Regions from separate parts of the Bacillus sp. XF8 genome, predicted to be linked through region 2. Evidence: riboswitches for the same ligand, from Rfam matches in the RefSeq annotation. Region 2 holds a riboswitch; the other holds the start of a gene.

Region 1 (9,179 bases), 240 kb from region 2:
TCCAGAAAATAGAATTATAGGACCAATCGTTGCACTAACCGATAATATCGCAAGTGGCATTGTTTATCATTTGATAAAAGATTATAATGGAAAACTTAGAATTGATGTACCAGAAGGAAAAGAAATTTTTATGAAAGTACTCGAAAAAGTTGGCTTTCAAAAGGTGAATCAACCACCAATTATGATGAAAAACAGCAATCAACTTTTGAAACGAAATGGTGAATTGTATGGAATAGCAGCACAGACTTTCGGATAAAGTAAAAAGATTCCTTTTTGAGAAAGGAATCTTTTTACTTTATAAATGACATTGTATCATTCACGATATTGGTCGTGAATAGGGTGAAACAGATCTTCTTCGACATCTCTAACAATAGAAAAATGATCGACATTATAATGACCATGTAATGTTTTATTATGATGCTCAATAATTTGCTGCGCTGATAGAATGGTAGAATCGGTCGTTGAATGTCCATTTTGTATTAAAGTGACATCAAATCCCTCTATCGTTGCTGTTCTAACGGCAGTATCAACACAGTGCTCCGTTTTACAACCTCCTATAACAAGATGATTAATTTCTTTTTCTTTTAAAATAGCATGTAAAGAAGTGTTATAAAATGAATTGGTTGCCTCTTTATCTATGATTAGAGCCACATGAGGTACTTTAATTTCTTCGTGTATTTGAAATCCTTTCTCTTCGCCAGAAGCAACATCAGTATCCCTTACAAAAATAATAAGAGCATTTGATTGAATTGCTTTTTGAATTGCTATATTTATAGTTGTTAACAATTGGTCTTTATGAAATACTGCAGCTTCTTGTTCGTTTCCGTCAATAAGTTCTTGTTGAGCATCAATAATTAATAGTGCTTGTTTCATTAAATATCCCCTTTTTAATTAAAATGTATGACTCTCTTTTAATTCCGTTATTTGTGGGTAAACATCTCCTCAGTACAATATTTCCAACAGAGTAAGGAAGATAGATGAGGTATGAAGAAAGGCGCTGTTGATTCAAGTTACACTGTATCTATTTCTGGATGTTGTAAGTAAATCCTTTTTATATAAGGAATTTTATTGGCGGATACAGTGGTAATAAATTTGGTAACATAAAGACGATTCAAATTAGTTTCATATGCTTTGGTCTATCTATGCTAGTTTTATCTATTGTGATGACTTTTTCTAATGGGAATGATATGGAGAATTGCTGCATGGACGTTTAATGCACTACTCAATAGTTATCTTATTTCCTTATCAACCAAAGCGCCTGTTGTTATTTCATCTTTAAGCGCTTCAGCGTTATATAGGTATCGCTACGGGGGCTATTGTTGGTGGATTTATTTTAAAAAACAGTTCAATTATCTATTTAGGGTATACAGGAGCTATATTTGAATTTTTTGCGATAGTAAAGTTGTTTTTAACTTTTAGGAAATCAAGAGATTTAAGGGAGATTGTCAAACAAAATTCATTCTCATAAAGACTAAAAACATGTATGATAGGAAGTGGAAAATTTTTTGGTAGGTGAAAACAGCATGCAAACAGTACAAGATTATCTTTCATTCTTACACACAAAAGGATTTAAATTATCAGAGGATGCACAAGGGTTTATTATGTTTGGTCAAGGATATACAGGTGCATCTGATGGGCTTGTGAATGCAGCGATTGAAGCAACAATTAAACATCAATTACAGTTTGATGGTAGTTATTTTATCGCATTATTAGAGCGATTGAAGGAAGAGAAAATTACAGATAAAAAAAGCGCAAAGGCTTTTATGCGGACGTTACAAGCGTAACATCACGCAGCCTGCGCTTCTTTTTTTGTTTTGGAAGGAAGCTCAACGAAGATCATGCCTAAGAAAATACAAAGGCAACCAAGCACTGCGGAAATGGAAAGCTGTTCATTTGCGATAAGAACACCTGTTAATGCAGCAAAGACAGGTTCCATTGCAAAAATAATAGCAACTCTTGTTGGAGATGTATGCTTTTGCGCAGCTGTTTGAATAAAAAAAGCGATTGATGTCGCGAAAACAGATGTTGCAAGTAGAGCAAATAAAAAAGCAGAATTCGTCCATAAAGAGATTGAAAATAATTTCCCCCAATCCTCAAATAAAAAAGCACAAATGGAAGAGAAGATTCCAACAGACAATACTTGAGATGTGCTTAATAGTAAAGGTGATATCTTTTTGGAAAAGACCCCGTTAATGAGAATATGTGCTGCAAAAGCAATTGCACAGCCGAGAACAAGTATATCACCAATATTCAATTGAAAAGAATCACCAGCGGTTAGTAAATATAAGCCTGCTGTTGCAGCGGTAATGCCAAGTATGATAAAAGGTGTAGCTCTTTGTTTTAAGAAGATAAATGAAAGAATTGGAACCATAACAATGCTGAGTCCAGTTAAAAATCCAGCTTTAGAAGAAGTGGTATAGAGTAATCCAAATGTTTGTAATAAATAACCGATAAATAAGAAAAATCCGACAATTATCCCAGCGATGCTACTATGCTGAACTTCTTGTTTTGAAGTTTGTTTCGAGAACATAAATTGGACAAATAATAAAATGATTCCAGCAAATAAAAAGCGAACCGCATTAAAAGTAAATGGTCCAACAAATGACATTGCATTTTGAACGACAACAAACGTTGATCCCCAAATAAAGGAGACAAATAATAAAGCAAGAGGAGCAATCCATCCTTTTTTCACGCTAAGACCCCCATTCATTTTGTAAAATGGCTTTTCTTGCTAATTCATCGGCAACTTTGTTTTGACTACTTGGAATCCACTTTATAAAGAAAAGATCAAATCTTTTGATGTACGCTAGTGCTTCTTGCAAAAGTGGTGCATATGTTTTGTTTTTTGCATATTCTTTTTCTACAGCACGTTCAACAAGCTGTGAATCTGTACGAAAAGATACAATGTTATAATTATGTTCTATGCAATATTTTAATGCGGCGAGTAATGCATGATATTCAGCTTCATGGTTGGACATGATTCCAAGTGGTAGTGATAATTGCACAGGTGGCTGCACACCTTTAATAAAAACCCCAGCACCAGAAGGACCTGGATTTCCTTTTGATGCACCATCAATATATACTTCAATCAAAATTGAATACCTCCATTATTATATAGCGTTAGCTGATAGGAATCACCCCGCCGAAAAACTTCTAGAGGCGGGGGATTGAATATGAAAAATCCACTTTATCCAATTGTAATGCTGTAGCGACATGTAAATGTTTCATTTGCTTGTAATGATTGTACGCCTTTTTTCTCTTTGAAATCTTTAGCTGGTTCTACTTCATCAGCAATTCCATACCAAGGTTCGATACATAAGAAAGGAGCGTCATTTCCTGGTGTCCATACACCAACGAATGGGAAACCTTCAAATGCTACTTTTACAAACTTATTATGCTTATGAGAGCGAATAGAAATTTCATTTGTATTCATATTTTCAAAAATAAGGGCATCATTTTTGAATAAATCGTATGTAAGTGGTAATTCTGCCTTATTTTTAACAATTAGTTGTTTTTCTTTTGAAAGAAATGGTCCTTCTAGAACGCTTGTTTTTAGATGTTCAGGCCCATTAAATGATAAATGGTAGTCTGTAAATGATTCACCTTCTACTAAAGGGCAATTGAAGCCTGGATGTGCTCCGATAGAAAAGAACATTTCTTTAGAAGTAGGGTTGTTAACTTCATAAGTAACATGTATATTTTGCTCGTCTAGTTCATAAGAAACGTACAACTCAAATTCATACGGATATTTTTGTAAAGTTTCTTGATTACTAGTGACTGCATAAGTAATTTTTGTCTCACTTTGCTCTTTTACCGAAAATATAAGGTCGCGAGCAAAGCCGTGTTGTGTTAATGAATACGGTTTACCATCTACATAATATGTATTGTCCACTAATCTACCGACAATTGGGAATAAAATGGGTGCGCGGCGTCCCCAATATTTAGGGTCTCCTTGCCACATATATTCTGTGTCGTCTTCTTTTAAGCGAACGCTTTGTAACTCTGCACCTTTTTCAGAGATGGAAACGATCACTTTTTCATTTTGAATTGTTGCTGTCATGAAGCGAAACCTCCTAAATCTTTCATATTTTTTATTATACGTTGTCTATGAGAAAAAGGGTAGTGAATGGTAGGAATCTATTGACGAATGATTAGCTATTGCGTACAATATAAAATTGTTGTTTAAAAACGAATCACGTGGTTCGAAACCATCCCACGTAAAAAAACTAAGGAGATTTTGTCATGAATATAAAAACATTAGTTGGTAATGGTATTTTAGCAGCATTATATATTGCTGTTTCAGCACTTATTCAGCCGTTTGGCTTTACAAATGTACAGTTTCGTATTTCGGAGATGTTTAATCATCTCGTTGTATTTAATAAGAAATCCATTTATGGAATTGTATTAGGAGTATTTTTAACAAATCTCTTTTTCTCACCTATGATTGCGTATGATTTAGTATTTGGAGTGGGGCAATCCATTCTTGCGCTTCTCGCTACGATTATTTCCATGCGTTTTATTAAGGGTGTTTGGGCTCGTATGATTTTTAATACAGTTATCTTTACAGTTACAATGTTTATGATAGCGATTGAACTTCACCTTGCATTTGATCTGCCATTTTTATTTACATGGCTTACATGTGCAGCTGGTGAATTTGTCGTGATGGCAATTGGTATGCCGGTTATGTATGGGATTAATAAACGAGTGCAATTTAAGAAGTTTATGTAAAGTGTATAGAGAGAGTTGCTTACAATCTGTAGCAGCTCTTTTTTGTTTTCATAATTTGTGGCTAGTTCATTTCAATTCGAATATAATATTGTGACTCTTGGTAAAATATAAGTAAAATAAAAAGTATGAAGTCTCATATAAGGGGAAAAGAGTATGAAATACAAAATAAACTGGGTATATAAAACAAAACATGGTCTTCAAACAGAACTAACAACAGATTATATGAACATAGAAGAATCACTTCGATTTGCAGAAGATTTTGAGAAAACTGGAAGAGTAAAGGAACTATTATTTTATGATGAAATGGGAGCGGAATGGACGCTAAAAGAAATGAAAAAGCTCAGTAAGCAAGTAGAAGAAGAACCGCAAGACATTCGTATTTACTTTGATGGAGGCTATGATCTGGAAACGAAAGAAGCGGGTGTTGGTATATGTGTTTACTATAAAAAAGGAAACGCTGATTATCGAGTTCGTCGAAATGCTTATATAGATGGCATTTATGATAATAATGAAGCGGAATATGCAGCGTTATTATATGGAATGAATGTCTTAGAGGAATTAGGGATCAAATATGAACCGGTTACACTACATGGTGATTCTCAAGTTGTACTTCAGCAACTGGCTGGAGAATGGCCGTGCTACGATGAACATTTAAATCATTACTTAAATCAGATTGAACAAAAAGCAAATCAAATGAAATTGAAGCTTGTTTGTGAGCCGGTAGCAAGGAAACAAAATAAAGAAGCACATCAATTGGCAACACAAGCATTGGAAGGGACAGTAATCGACAGCCATAAAGAAATAACGGAATAGAGAGGTGCAGTGGTGAATAAAAAGCAGCTCATTACAGAGGTAAATGATCTATTAGAAACATACTGTGAAGGATGTTTTTTGCAGGAACACTATAGAAAAACACATAGTAAATACCATGCTCACTCTTTTTGTATTCGGCAATGTACTGTGGGAGAGAAATTAAAAGAATATGGAGATCAATTATCGTAAAAAAACATCCAGAGGTAACTCTGGATGTTTTTAATGTTTAGCCTCTTTCAATTGGTGTTCGCATAGACTTAATTTTTTTTCTTCATTCATTAAAAAAGGCTCATCTAAATCTGTTGCAACAGATTTCATTGTTTCAAGCTGAGAACGTGCAGATTCAACTGCAGTTGTCGCATGCTGTAATGATTCTGGATCCATTGTAATTGTTGCAGAACCTACCATCTTTTGAGCTGTTTCTACGCGGAATTTTACTTCTTCAAAGTCATTTACATGTGAACCCATTGTCGATTCCTCCTTTATATTCTGTCACATTTCACATAGTTTTTACTCTGCAAAAAGGAAATATACAAAGGAATAACAAAGGAGGTTACCAAGTAAGGTAACCTCCTGTTATATGTTGGATTAAAGTTTTACTACGTTAGCAGCTTGAGGTCCACGGTTTCCTTCAACGATATCGAAAGATACTTCTTGACCTTCTTCTAAAGCTTTGTAGCCTTCGCCTTGAATTGCTGTGAAATGTACGAATACATCGTCAGCGCCTTCAATTTCGATAAATCCAAAACCTTTTTCGTTGTTAAACCATTTTACTTTTCCTTGCATGTTACAATTCCTCCTAAAAAACGATTACTTTTTCATTTAGTGAAGTTCATTTGAAACATTTGCAAATTCATAAAACTGAAAATGCTATATTCTCGAATATTCTGCTAAATGATATTTTAAATATACACGAAATGGTAGATTTTAGTCAAGTAAGCGGTTTTATCTTTTTGTATTTTTAAATAATTTTTTACGCAAGTTTTTTTAATGGTATAGGACAAGGTCGCTTTTTAATATGTTTAAGTGAATGCTGTACATAATGAGGTGAGAGAATGAATCAGTCTTATTTATTAGATAATGAAGGAATGAAAACGAGAAGAGATATACCAATATGGGTTTCGCAAGAATTTGAAAATTTTTCTAATGTTGTATTGGATCCAACTTTTCCTTGCTATTTTGGTTTAACGGCTTTAAAGAAGAATGAACTTCGCTACTCATTCTTATCTCATGATGATTGGAGTCATCTACCACAGACAATGCTTTCTTTTTTAAAGTTGATGAACGAGCGACCTGTTGTAAGAAGAGGTTTTTTTCTTTTTGTTGAGCCAGAACGTGCAGAATGCTCACTTGAACATTACCGAGCGTATTTTTGGAGAATTCTACAATACTTACATGAAGAAGATGATCAATTATGGCCAAAACAGATCCCAGAAAATCCAGATCATCATTTATGGGAATTTTCATTTGGTGGGGAGCCGATGTTTGCATTTGGGAATGCTCCTGCCTATAAACAAAGAAAAACGAGACATTTAGGGAACTCGCTCATTATAGGATTTCAGCCACGAATCATATTTGACGGACTAGAAGGAGACCGGCCGAAAGGATTATACTCAAGACAGATGGTGAGAGAGCGAGTGGAAAAGTGGGATTAGTTGCCGAAACATCCAAACATTAGTCACTATGGAGATCCAAATCACCGTGAGTGGAAGCAATATTTTATTGGAGATGACATTGAACCAATTGAAGGAAAGTGCCCATTTCATCATAAAGTAAAGAAATGAAGGCCGCCATAAAGGAGCGGCTTTTTTGTATATTTTGGATAAAAAAGGACATTTTATATATGTATATTTTTTATAAAAGCTAGTCTATTTTTAAAAATATTCTCATTAGCTAATAGTAAAACGATATAGAAAGGAAAGAGCGATGTTTGGAGCAATTATACAGCAATTTATACTAGGAATTTCATTAGCGGCACCAGTAGGACCAATTAATATTGAAATGTTAAAAAGAGGGATTGAACGTGGGTTTTGGCATGCTTGGCTTGTTGGAATAGGGGGGATGAGTGCAGACATTTTATTTATGCTTCTTATTTACTTTGGATTGTCTTCTGTATTTATGTATACATATGTACAAGCATTTATGTATTGCATAGGTTTTTTCTTATTGTTTTATTTAGGGTTTCAAAGTGTAAAACAAGGAATTTTACATTCAAATATGGAATATAAACAAGAAGAGATAGGTGGACTTCGTCAATCCTTTATGGCAGGATTTTTAATTGCGGTATCTAATCCATTAAACCTTGTCTTTTGGTTTGGTGTATATGGGAGTACGCTTAGTTCACTGCTTACGAAAGTAACAAAACAAGAGGCTTTTTTATATAGTCTTTGTATCATTGGTGGTATTATTTTGTGGAATTTAAATATTGCCTTTTCTGTTCATTTTGGACGAACATTGCTTAAGCCAAAGGCACTCGGTTATATTACAGCGGGAGCTGGTTTCATTTTAGTTGGGTATTCAATTCATTTTGCGTATAAAGCTTTACAGTTGTTCATATAAGATTGAAGGGGAGATTTTTATGTATCGAACCACAGTTAATGGAAAAGAAATTATTGTTACATTAGCACCAAAAATTCGAAAAGAAGTAACGGATAGGAATCCTTTATATGAGGCCGTTCTTCAAACTGCTGAAAGGTTACTTCAGACAAAGCAACCGACATTTGCTGTAAATCATGAAATACTGGGTCTTATTATTGGAGAGGTACAAAGAGGCGAAGTAACTGTCTTTGCAGTGGAACACATTATACCGAAACAAAATATATTTGGTTCGCAGAATTTTTTCTCTACAATAGAACAGCGAGCAAATTTGTGATTAAAAGAGAATAACATAGATAGAACAGAAACGGTCGTAGCTATATGTTACGACTGTTTTTTCGAAGAAAGGGGATAGGATGAATGAAAAGGGTGATGAAGGAGTTCTTTTTTCAACATGATATTGTGATTATGTTTGGCGTATTTATACTGTTTATCATTATTTTGAAAATGAAATTATTTACAGGGATAGCAATTTTATCATGTCTTGCGGGCATCGTTTTTTATACGATCAATGAGTATGTAACACATCGATTTTTATTTCATATGAAGCCTCCTAAAAATCCATTGTTACTGAAAATGTTAAAGAGATTACATTATGATCATCATGTATATCCAGATGATTTAAAACTATTGTTTTTACCAGTTTGGTATAGCATGCCAGGGTTTGCGATTTATTTGTTCATTCTGTATGGAGTGACAAATCATGTAACGATTACACTTTCATTTGGAATAGGAATGATTGTTATGCTGCTTGTTTATGAATGGAAACATTATATCGCACATAGACCGATACGGCCATTGACTCGTTTTGGTAGATGGTTAAAAAAACAACATATTTTGCATCATTATAAAAATGAAAATTATTGGTTTGGTGTATCGAATCCAGTGTATGATTTTTTATTTGGCACATACAAAAACGGAAAAGATGTTGAATTAAGTAGGTCGGCGCGTAATTTAGAAAAAGAGAAAGAAAAGGAGGCAATGCGATGAGTACTGCCTTTTATTTTAAAAAAATATATTAAAAAATCGAGGAAATATGACGA
Region 2 (9,179 bases):
GTTTTTGATTACTCGTTACAATAAGCTTTGCAGATTCAATTGCTTCAACCGTTTCAATTGGTATGTCTGTACTTTTTTTCATGCCATCTAAATCGTACCGCTCCACCCATTTACGAAACGATGATACTGTCATTGGTTCTGTAACATTGTTTAAGCAACCGTGACGAATAAAAGAAATTCGCATCTTCTTCACTCCCCATTTCCCGTTCATCACCTATATTATTATGCACTTTTGCTTATTGTCATCATACCATGGAGAAAGAGAAAGGCATACTTCCTTACATATCTGCACCGCTCTCATGAGTAATAGAAGCATGTACACCATCTAATCCATCAAAATATGTACCTGTTTCATGGCTCCGAATTATTTTTAATTGCTTATATGAAAATAAGAATAAAAAAATCATTATAACACTTCCGACAATTTTAAGTACCATTTTTACCGCCCCCAATTTATTATACCCCTATATACTGATATAAGCACTTCTTTATCCATTCCCTCTCCTAAAACAGAAAAATACTTTATACATATCTTACGAAAAATGACTATTTTTTGAAATTTCATCATGGAAACATTTACAAACAGGGGAATATAGTTCAAAATAAAGGGAAATAAAAAAGAACGAACTTGTTCTTTTTTGGTAAAACTGTAACAAGGAGAGTTGCTTATGAAAATCGCAGAAACTGGAGATATTATCGAATTTAAAGGTGGAATGCAAGGCCGTGTTCAAAAAGTAAATAAAAACTCCGTTATTGTCGATATAACAATCATGGAGAATTTTAGAGAACTAGATATGGAACCTCTTACAGTTGTAAATCACAAAAACTATACAGTTATCAATCAACATGCATAATATAATAGAAAAAAAAGGATCTGTATGATACATACAGATCCTTTTTTTATTAACGATTATCGATTGTTTCAGGGTATAAATCGTGATTCATCATGCGATATTCTGCCATTTTTTCATATTTTGTACCAGGACGACCATAATTACAATATGGATCAATTGAGATACCACCACGTGGTGTAAATTTCCCCCACACTTCAATATAACGTGGGTCCATTAATTTAATTAAATCATTCATAATAACATTCATACAATCTTCATGAAAATCTCCATGGTTACGGAAACTAAATAAATATAATTTTAATGATTTACTCTCCACCATTTTTTGTTCTGGAATATAACTAATATAAATCGTTGCAAAATCTGGTTGCCCTGTTTTTGGACATAAACTTGTAAATTCAGGACAGTTAAATTTTACAAAATAATCACGATTTGGATGATTATTATCAAATGTCTCTAAAATTTCTGGGCTATATTCAAATAAATATTTTGTATTTTGATTTCCAAGTAGTGTTACATCTTTTAAATCTTCGTCTAATCTTCCTGCCATTCTGTATACATCCCTTCAATTCAATTCGTAAGCGTTTCTTATACGCCCCGCTTATTCCCCCATACTAACGCATGGAGCTGAGGTAATACTTTTGCATCATTCATCGCTTTGCACTGAACAGCTTTTTCGATGAGCCATTCATATTTTTGCAATAAATTCCTAATAAGCATCGCATCATCCACTGTTTTTGTATCATCATTTCCAACTTGTAAGAAAAATGGTACATGCGGGTAACGCTCATGCACTTTTATCGCATATTCAAAATCGTGATCATCAAACACGACGACTTTTAAACTAAAATCTTTTCCTGCTAATCTTTCAATAACAGAATCTAACATGATAAAATCTGTTTTCATCTGTGAACTTGGCGGCTTTGGCGAGATGGTTACTTCATCAATGCGCAGCAACCATTCTTGCCATTTACTTCCCTGCGTCTCAATAGCGGTACGAATTTTCTTTTCTTGTAATAAAGACAGAAAACCATCTAAATTTTTCAATAGCACTGGATTCCCACCTGAAATTGTTACATGCGAAAAATTTTCTCCACCAATTTCAACAAGTTCACTCCAAATTTCTTCTGGTGTCATTTGTCTAATTTGCTCTTTGGCTGATCCATCCCAAGTAAAGGCAGAATCACACCATGCGCAACTATAATCACACCCTGCTGTGCGGATGAACATCGTCTTCTGCCCAACAACCATTCCTTCACCTTGAATGGTTGGACCGAAGATTTCTAAAACGGGGATTTTACTCACCGATCATCCACTCCCGTCTGACTTCCGCATAACTTGTTGGTGTTTCAAATAGACGAACAAATTCAACACGTGCCCCCTTGTATTCATTAACACGATTCTCTTTTATAAGTGCTTCAGCCATCTTTTCATAAATCCAAACGACCATATTTTCAGCCGTCGTATTCATCGCTGGTAATGTTTCATTTAAATAACGATGATCTAAATAAATTTCAATTTCATTCTTCCAAATTTCTTTTATATCTCCAAAGTCAATAGCAAGTCCAATCTCATTCACATAACCACTAATACCAAACACAACTTTATATGTGTGACCATGTAAATTTTTACATTTCCCTTCATAACAGTGCAAATGATGCGCTGCATCAAATGTAAATTCCTTACTTACCATCACTCGTTTATTATGATATTTCAGTTGTTCACGTTGAATGTCCTTGTCCACTTTTTGTAAATTTTCTACAATGCGAAATCCAAAAAAATTCTGTTCCATTATATATTCGCTCCTTCGCGTTCTTGTAAATACGTATCTAAACCTGCTTTACGAAGTTTACAAGCTGGACATTCACCGCAGCCATCGCCAATTATTCCGTTATAACATGTTAATGTTTTTTCTCTAACAAACTCGAATGCACCAAGTTCATCTGACAATTTCCATGTTTCTGCTTTATCAATCCACATCAGTGGTGTATGAATAACAAATGGATAATCCATAGATAAATTTAAAGTAACGTTTAACGATTTCACAAATACATCACGGCAATCAGGATAACCGCTAAAATCAGTTTCACATACGCCCGTTACAATATGACGTGCTCCAACTTGTTTTGCTAGCACAGCTGCAAATGATAAGAATAGTAAATTCCGTCCATCTACAAATGTTGATGGCAATTCACCTTCTTCATGTGTAATCTCCATATCCGTTCTCGTTAACGCATTTGGAGCAAGTTGATTTAATAAGCTCATATCAAGTACTGTGTGTTTAATTCCTAACTCTTTCGCAATGTCAGCCGCACAATCAATTTCTAACTTATGACGTTGGTTATAATTAAACGTCACCGCTTCTACTTCTGCAAACTGCTGCATTGCCCAAAATAAACATGTTGTACTATCTTGGCCACCACTAAAAACGACAACTGCTTTTTCTTTTTTCATCTCACTCATTCTCCTTCTCTACTACGAATAAGAAGAAAGAACGTTCTTGAACTGTCACAATAAAAAAACAAAACAATACCTAAGGATATTGTTGTTTCCATAGTTTTTTATAGAGGGAGTTCGCGAACCTCTCCCATGTTATACATGGAATTTCTTCTTTCATTGACAACACATATTGTAACATACTGTATCTCTCTCGGAAAAACTTCTGATTTTTCTGTTTTTTAATGGAATTCAGATTCATTTTCTTGTATTTTAATAGTATGATTATACTTAATTAATACCATACACATGAGAATAGCGAGGGGGCATAAAACTGAAGCTCTTTATCATTCACCTCTTTTTAAACATATTATTGATTCTCGTTATAATGCTAGTATATCACCTATTTTGGAATCAAAAAGGCAAGCATTCACCTAAACTAAATTCAATTATATTTATATTACTTTGTAGTACTACCACAATACTTTGCATTTTTTTTGCAGCCAAAACGAATACTGGATTTCAATTTGATATGCGTCATATTGTATTAATTGTTGGCACATTAACAGGAGGTCCTATTGCCGGTGGAGCTGTTTTAGTTGTATTAAACGTATACCGTTTCTTATTAGGAGGAATGGGGATCATTCCATCCGCCATTGGCTCGATTCTCTTATATATTGTTTTACTTTCCACATATAAATTTTTTAACAAAGGTTCTAATCATATAAAACTTATGCTTGCTATTTTATATAGTCTTACATACGGATTCGTTTGGGTTTCTGTGTTCCTTATCAAAGTGTCTAATTCTGAAGACTATCTCCCTCATATTATTGCGTATCAACTATGCGCAACAATGGGTACAATTCTTATTCTCTATTTATTGAACATACTTCAATTGCAAGTTCGTTTACAAGAAGAACTTATTAATGCTGAAAAATTTCATCTTATTGGAGAAATGGCTGCTTCTATTTCCCATGAAATTCGTAATCCTTTGACTTCAACAAAAGGTTTTTTACAACTTCTACATTCTGACGAATGCTCTGAAAAAGATCGAAAATTATACACAGAAATAGCTATACATGGGATTGAACAAGCAAATCATGTTCTCACAGATTATTTAACATTTGCAAAACCAAGTATTGAAAAAGAACAAGTTTTACAATTAGAAGATGAATTGCTTCATGCACTATCTCTTATTACGCCATTAGCTAATTTATCAAATGTCCGCATACACTATCTAAAACAAAGTAGCGATTTTCTTATTACTGGTGAAAAACAGAAATTTAATCAATGTTTGTTAAATATTCTAAAAAACTGTATTGAAGCCATGCCTAAAGGTGGCGATCTTATCCTCACACTAGTTCCCGACCATAAGCATATTCAATTGTATATAAAAGACAATGGAATCGGCATGGATACAGAACAAATAAAGCGCCTTGGCTCTCCATTCTATTCTACAAAAGAGAAAGGAACTGGACTTGGGATGATGGTCGTATTCAGCGTCATCAAAGCAATGGGCGGAAAAATCGATATTACAAGTGAAAAAGGTATTGGTACAACCTTCCTACTAACCTTTCCACTCATACAAAAAACGTGATGAAAATTTCATCACGTTTTTTCTGTTTCATCAACAAGTTCAGCAAAAGTTTTTACTTTTCCATGCGGTTTTTGGTTTTCTTTTCGCGCCTTCCAACTACGCTCTTGCTCTTTCTTTTTGTGTGACATGCTTTCAACTCCTTCTATGTTCTCTTTATGTATTATTCCAAAATAAGAGATAAAAATATGCATTAATCCAGCTTCTTCATCCTCCACCAATAATTAGCCCTCATTAATTAGGATTTTATAGGAAGTTTATCCCCCACCTAGCTTCTTTTTCAGAATCTTGGTGCATGAGTATTATTACTTACTGCCTGCAAATAGCAGGATAAAATAAAAGAAGCGAGATAACTACTAACTCGCTTCTTCTATTTATTACATATAGTTCCCAAATGAATAGGTACTTTTCTTTATCTTTGCAAAATCGCATATTTCGCTTCTTTTAACTGTGTAAGATGGCGCTGTTCATGTAAATCAAGGAATTGAATCCATTGATATAAATTAAGTTCCTGAAACACAGGGTGTTTTAACGAATTTTCAAATAATTCTTTTTCATCTATAACACTGTGCAATGTATGCAATAATTCTGCTCGTGAATGTTCAAGTAATTGAATTATTTGTTGTTTTTTCATTAATGTCTCTGTTGGTTGCATTTGCTGAGGAGCTTCTCGTTTATGTGTTCGATCAAGAGTAAGTTGGAGATCTTTGAGTGGGACTACTTTTCTGTCTTTTTTCTGTAAAGCATACACCAGAGATGATGTAACAGATTGTTCAACTAAGTGCAGATGATGCAAAATTTGAGTGATACTCCATTTATCACGACGCGGTTTTACATTTACTTCCGTATCATTTAACATCTCAATTTCTGATAATAGGGTGTTTCTTGTAGATTGTAACGATTGCAGCACAGTTTCTAAACTAACATTCATATTAGATTGAAGCATAATTCTCCCCCCTCTTTTTTGGTAAAAAGAGGCGCTTCTAATTTAGAAACACCTCTTTAAATAAATCTGAATTTTCTTATATTATCTCATTATTTTATGAATGTGTCGATTATAAAATATGAAAAAACCAAGGTTGATTTTTACAATTTTGTGTCATCCACTGCATGTAACCATGATTGAATCTCAGTGATTACACCTTGTACACACCCATCTGTAAATGGAGATGTCAAATTCGCACCTTCTACTAATTGTAAGAAAGATTGACTTCCGCCCTTCTGGCAAAGGTTCACATAGTCTTCCCACGCTTCTTGTCTATTGTCTCTTGCTCGCTTCCAAAATTGCAGTGCACAAATTTGAGCCAATGTATAATCAATATAATAGAAAGGTGAGCTATAAATATGTCCTTGGCGTTGCCAGAAACCACCACGTTCTAAATAATCATTATCTTCATAGTCTCGATGTGGTAAGTACTTTCTTTCAATATTACGCCATGCTGCTTTGCGTTCCTCTGGAGATACTTCTGGATTTTCATATACATAATGTTGATATTCGTCGACCGATACACCGTATGGTAAAAATAGAAGTGCTGAACTTAAATGAGAGAAATAATATTTATCCGTATCTCCCTCAAAGAATAATTTCATCCATGGCCATGTGAAAAATTCCATACTCATAGAATGAATTTCACACGCTTCATACGTTGGCCAATTGTACTCTGGAATTTCAAACTTACGGCTCTCATATACTTGAAAAGCATGACCTGCTTCGTGTGTTAACACATCAATATCACCTGATGTTCCATTAAAGTTCGAGAAAATAAACGGTGCTTTATAATTTTCAATGTATGTACAATAACCGCCGCCAGCTTTTCCTTTTTTTGCAACTAAATCTAATAATTCATTGTCTAACATAAAGTTAAAAAATTCATCTGTTTCTTTTGATAATTCTTTATACATCGTCTTTCCATGATTAATAATCCACTCCGCATCTCCCTTTGGAGTTGGATTACCTGTTGCATATTCAAAACTCTCATCATAGTAAGCCAGTTTTTCTATACCGATGCGTGCCTTTTGTCTATTTCGTAATTCTGTTGCAACTGGAACGATGTAATCTAGTACTTGTTTACGATAATTCGCTACCATTTCCGCATTATAATCTGTGCGATACATTCTTGCATATCCAAGTTCAACAAAGTTTTTAAAACCAAGTGCTTGAGCAATCTTCGTTCTTACTTTTACAAGTTCATCATAAATACGGTCTAACTCTTCTTCATGCTCTGCTAAAAAACCGTAGTACGCTTCACTTGCTCTTTTACGCATATCTCTATCTGTATGTTGCATAAAAGGCCCAAGTTGTGATAAAGTTCTTTCTTCTCCTTCAAAATCAATTTTTGCAGCAGCTAAAAGTTGTGTATACTGCGAAGATAATTTATTTTCCAATTGTAAATCTTTCACAATTTCATCTGAATATGTTTTCAAATCACATTCTGCTAAAGCAAATAACTGTTTCCCATAATAAGCCTCCAGCTCATCCCGAAACGGAGAATTCATCAATGCTTTATAATATTTCGTTCCATATCCTTGTACAATCGGAGAATACTCATCAAAGAAATCTTGTTCTTTCTTATAAAATTCATCTGTTGTATCAACAGAATGACGAATATAACAAATATTTCCCATTGTACCAAAGTCATTGCGAATCTCATTAATTAAACCAATTACTTGCTTTTGCTCTTCCACTGTCTTTGCATTCTCAAATTGTTCTAAAGCTACAGTAAATTTTTCTTGTAACTCTTCTGTATTCGGGCGTTTATATTCATAGTTCTGAAACGACATGAATACTCCTCCTCTCGATTATATGTACCCTTACTATATTTCCATTTCCCTTTCTAAATTCCCTTTTATTCTTCAACAAAATTCGTCAGAAGCTGTAACATTCATTCCACACTTCTTCTTGAGCTGTAAATATATACGAAAGAAAGTGCAACTTCCATTTCAAGGGGATTCTTCATCCCCCCACTGATTATTATCCCTCACGAATCGGGCTTTTACGGGCAGTTAATGCGGTATACACAAAAAAGCCTTTGATCATTTCACATCGAAAGCTTTTTACACATGTTATATAAACTCACTTTGATTTTTCAACATATAATCCCCTGCTTCACATAAAAAAAGATGACCTGCACTCGTTTTCTCTCTTTGTTTTCACTTGCCATGGAGCTGACCGCTTCTATGCATGGCCGGATGCTCTCTTCCATCAAAAAAGAAAGGTTTTCTGTCGTTTTTTCAATTTGTACTTATACATATCACTTTTCATATTTTCCAATTTTTTTAAGTAAAGATAACAATTCATTTTTCTCGTCTTTTGTTAACATTTCAAAAGAATCATGTATAACTTTTTCATGACTTGGAAAAATAGACGCGATGAAGGTCTCTCCTTCCCCTGTCAACTGTGCATATATAACACGACGATCATTCGGGCATGGAATTCGTTTTACAAGTCCCTTTTTTTCTAACTTATCGACAACATACGTAATACTTCCACTTGCAATTAAAATACGCTCCCCAATTTGTTGAAGTGGCTGACTGCCTTTATGATATAGCAATTCTAACACAGCAAACTCAGTTGGATTTAGTCCGTTACTTTGTATTGATTTATTTGTAGTATCCATAACAAAGCGGTGCACACGCGATAGTGCAATAAACACTTTTAAAGATTGAGAAATATCTTCTCGCTCATCATTCGATTTCATACGATTTCAACCCTTCACTTAAATTCACAAAGATTCGAGACAACCTATCAAATAAAAAGGTTATCCATAACTGGTAAGTTTCCGTTTTTCCATTATCTATTCATAAAACAACTTTATACCAAACGGTTATGGTAGAATCTCTCATTACTTTATTTTTTATGACGATTTTATTTTTACTCGTTCAATATATTTTACTGAAACGCCAAACAAAATTGAAGAGACAACAAAATGAAATACAAAAAAATTGAATTAGTTGGTACCTTTGAGCTAGTACAGCTCACGAAATCCGGAATCCACTTACCGGCATTAAAGGTCTCGTAACACTCTTAAAAGAAACACACACTCAAGAACAAGACCAATTTTATTTTTCTGTTATTGAACAAGAAATAGAACGTATCAATGAAATTGTTAGCGAATTTCTTATTCTTGGCAACTCAGCAGCGATTATTGAAAAAAGTATGATGTAAGAGATATTATTAAAGAGGTATCATTAATTATTCAATCGGAAGCACATTTGTATAATATTATATTTACCTTGCAGTTACCAGACCATCCTGTTCATATCCGTTGCTCAAAAGATCATATGAAACAAGTGGTTTT

Evidence for each region. A riboswitch is a leader RNA that binds a small molecule or an ion and turns the genes downstream of it on or off. The one in region 2 is predicted to bind preQ1.
Region 1: linked by a shared signal. The riboswitch ahead of J4P91_RS02325 (QueT transporter family protein) and the one ahead of queC (7-cyano-7-deazaguanine synthase QueC) in region 2 are both predicted to bind preQ1.

The regions. Positions count from the first base shown of each region.
Region 1 is NZ_JAGDQK010000002.1:353,594-362,772, forward strand. It holds gene J4P91_RS02295 (GNAT family N-acetyltransferase) at 1-256, shown strand, start outside; gene J4P91_RS02300 (cysteine hydrolase family protein) at 313-873, opposite strand; gene J4P91_RS02305 (DUF6123 family protein) at 1,524-1,784, shown strand; gene J4P91_RS02310 (DMT family transporter) at 1,787-2,692, opposite strand; gene J4P91_RS02315 (reverse transcriptase-like protein) at 2,694-3,092, opposite strand; gene J4P91_RS02320 (aldose 1-epimerase family protein) at 3,188-4,060, opposite strand; PreQ1 riboswitch class I at 4,192-4,236, shown strand; gene J4P91_RS02325 (QueT transporter family protein) at 4,243-4,728, shown strand; gene J4P91_RS02330 (ribonuclease H family protein) at 4,882-5,541, shown strand; gene J4P91_RS02335 (zinc-finger domain-containing protein) at 5,554-5,730, shown strand; gene J4P91_RS02340 (DUF2564 family protein) at 5,761-6,009, opposite strand; gene cspB (cold shock-like protein CspB) at 6,130-6,327, opposite strand; partial or broken gene J4P91_RS02350 (YqcI/YcgG family protein) at 6,597-7,325, shown strand; gene J4P91_RS02355 (LysE family transporter) at 7,468-8,100, shown strand; gene J4P91_RS02360 (cytoplasmic protein) at 8,120-8,413, shown strand; gene J4P91_RS02365 (sterol desaturase family protein) at 8,497-9,126, shown strand.
Region 2 is NZ_JAGDQK010000002.1:112,898-122,076, reverse strand. It holds gene J4P91_RS01050 (histidine phosphatase family protein) at 1-184, opposite strand, end outside; gene J4P91_RS01045 (hypothetical protein) at 279-437, opposite strand; gene J4P91_RS01040 (YkvS family protein) at 669-854, shown strand; gene queF (preQ(1) synthase) at 904-1,401, opposite strand; gene queE (7-carboxy-7-deazaguanine synthase QueE) at 1,440-2,156, opposite strand; gene queD (6-carboxytetrahydropterin synthase QueD) at 2,149-2,643, opposite strand; gene queC (7-cyano-7-deazaguanine synthase QueC) at 2,643-3,305, opposite strand; PreQ1 riboswitch class I at 3,399-3,442, opposite strand; gene J4P91_RS01015 (ATP-binding protein) at 3,676-4,884, shown strand; gene J4P91_RS28710 (DUF6254 family protein) at 4,896-5,012, opposite strand; gene J4P91_RS01010 (DinB family protein) at 5,294-5,827, opposite strand; gene J4P91_RS01005 (M3 family oligoendopeptidase) at 5,968-7,662, opposite strand; gene J4P91_RS01000 (MarR family winged helix-turn-helix transcriptional regulator) at 8,133-8,579, opposite strand; partial or broken gene J4P91_RS00995 (ATP-binding protein) at 8,657-9,179, shown strand, end outside.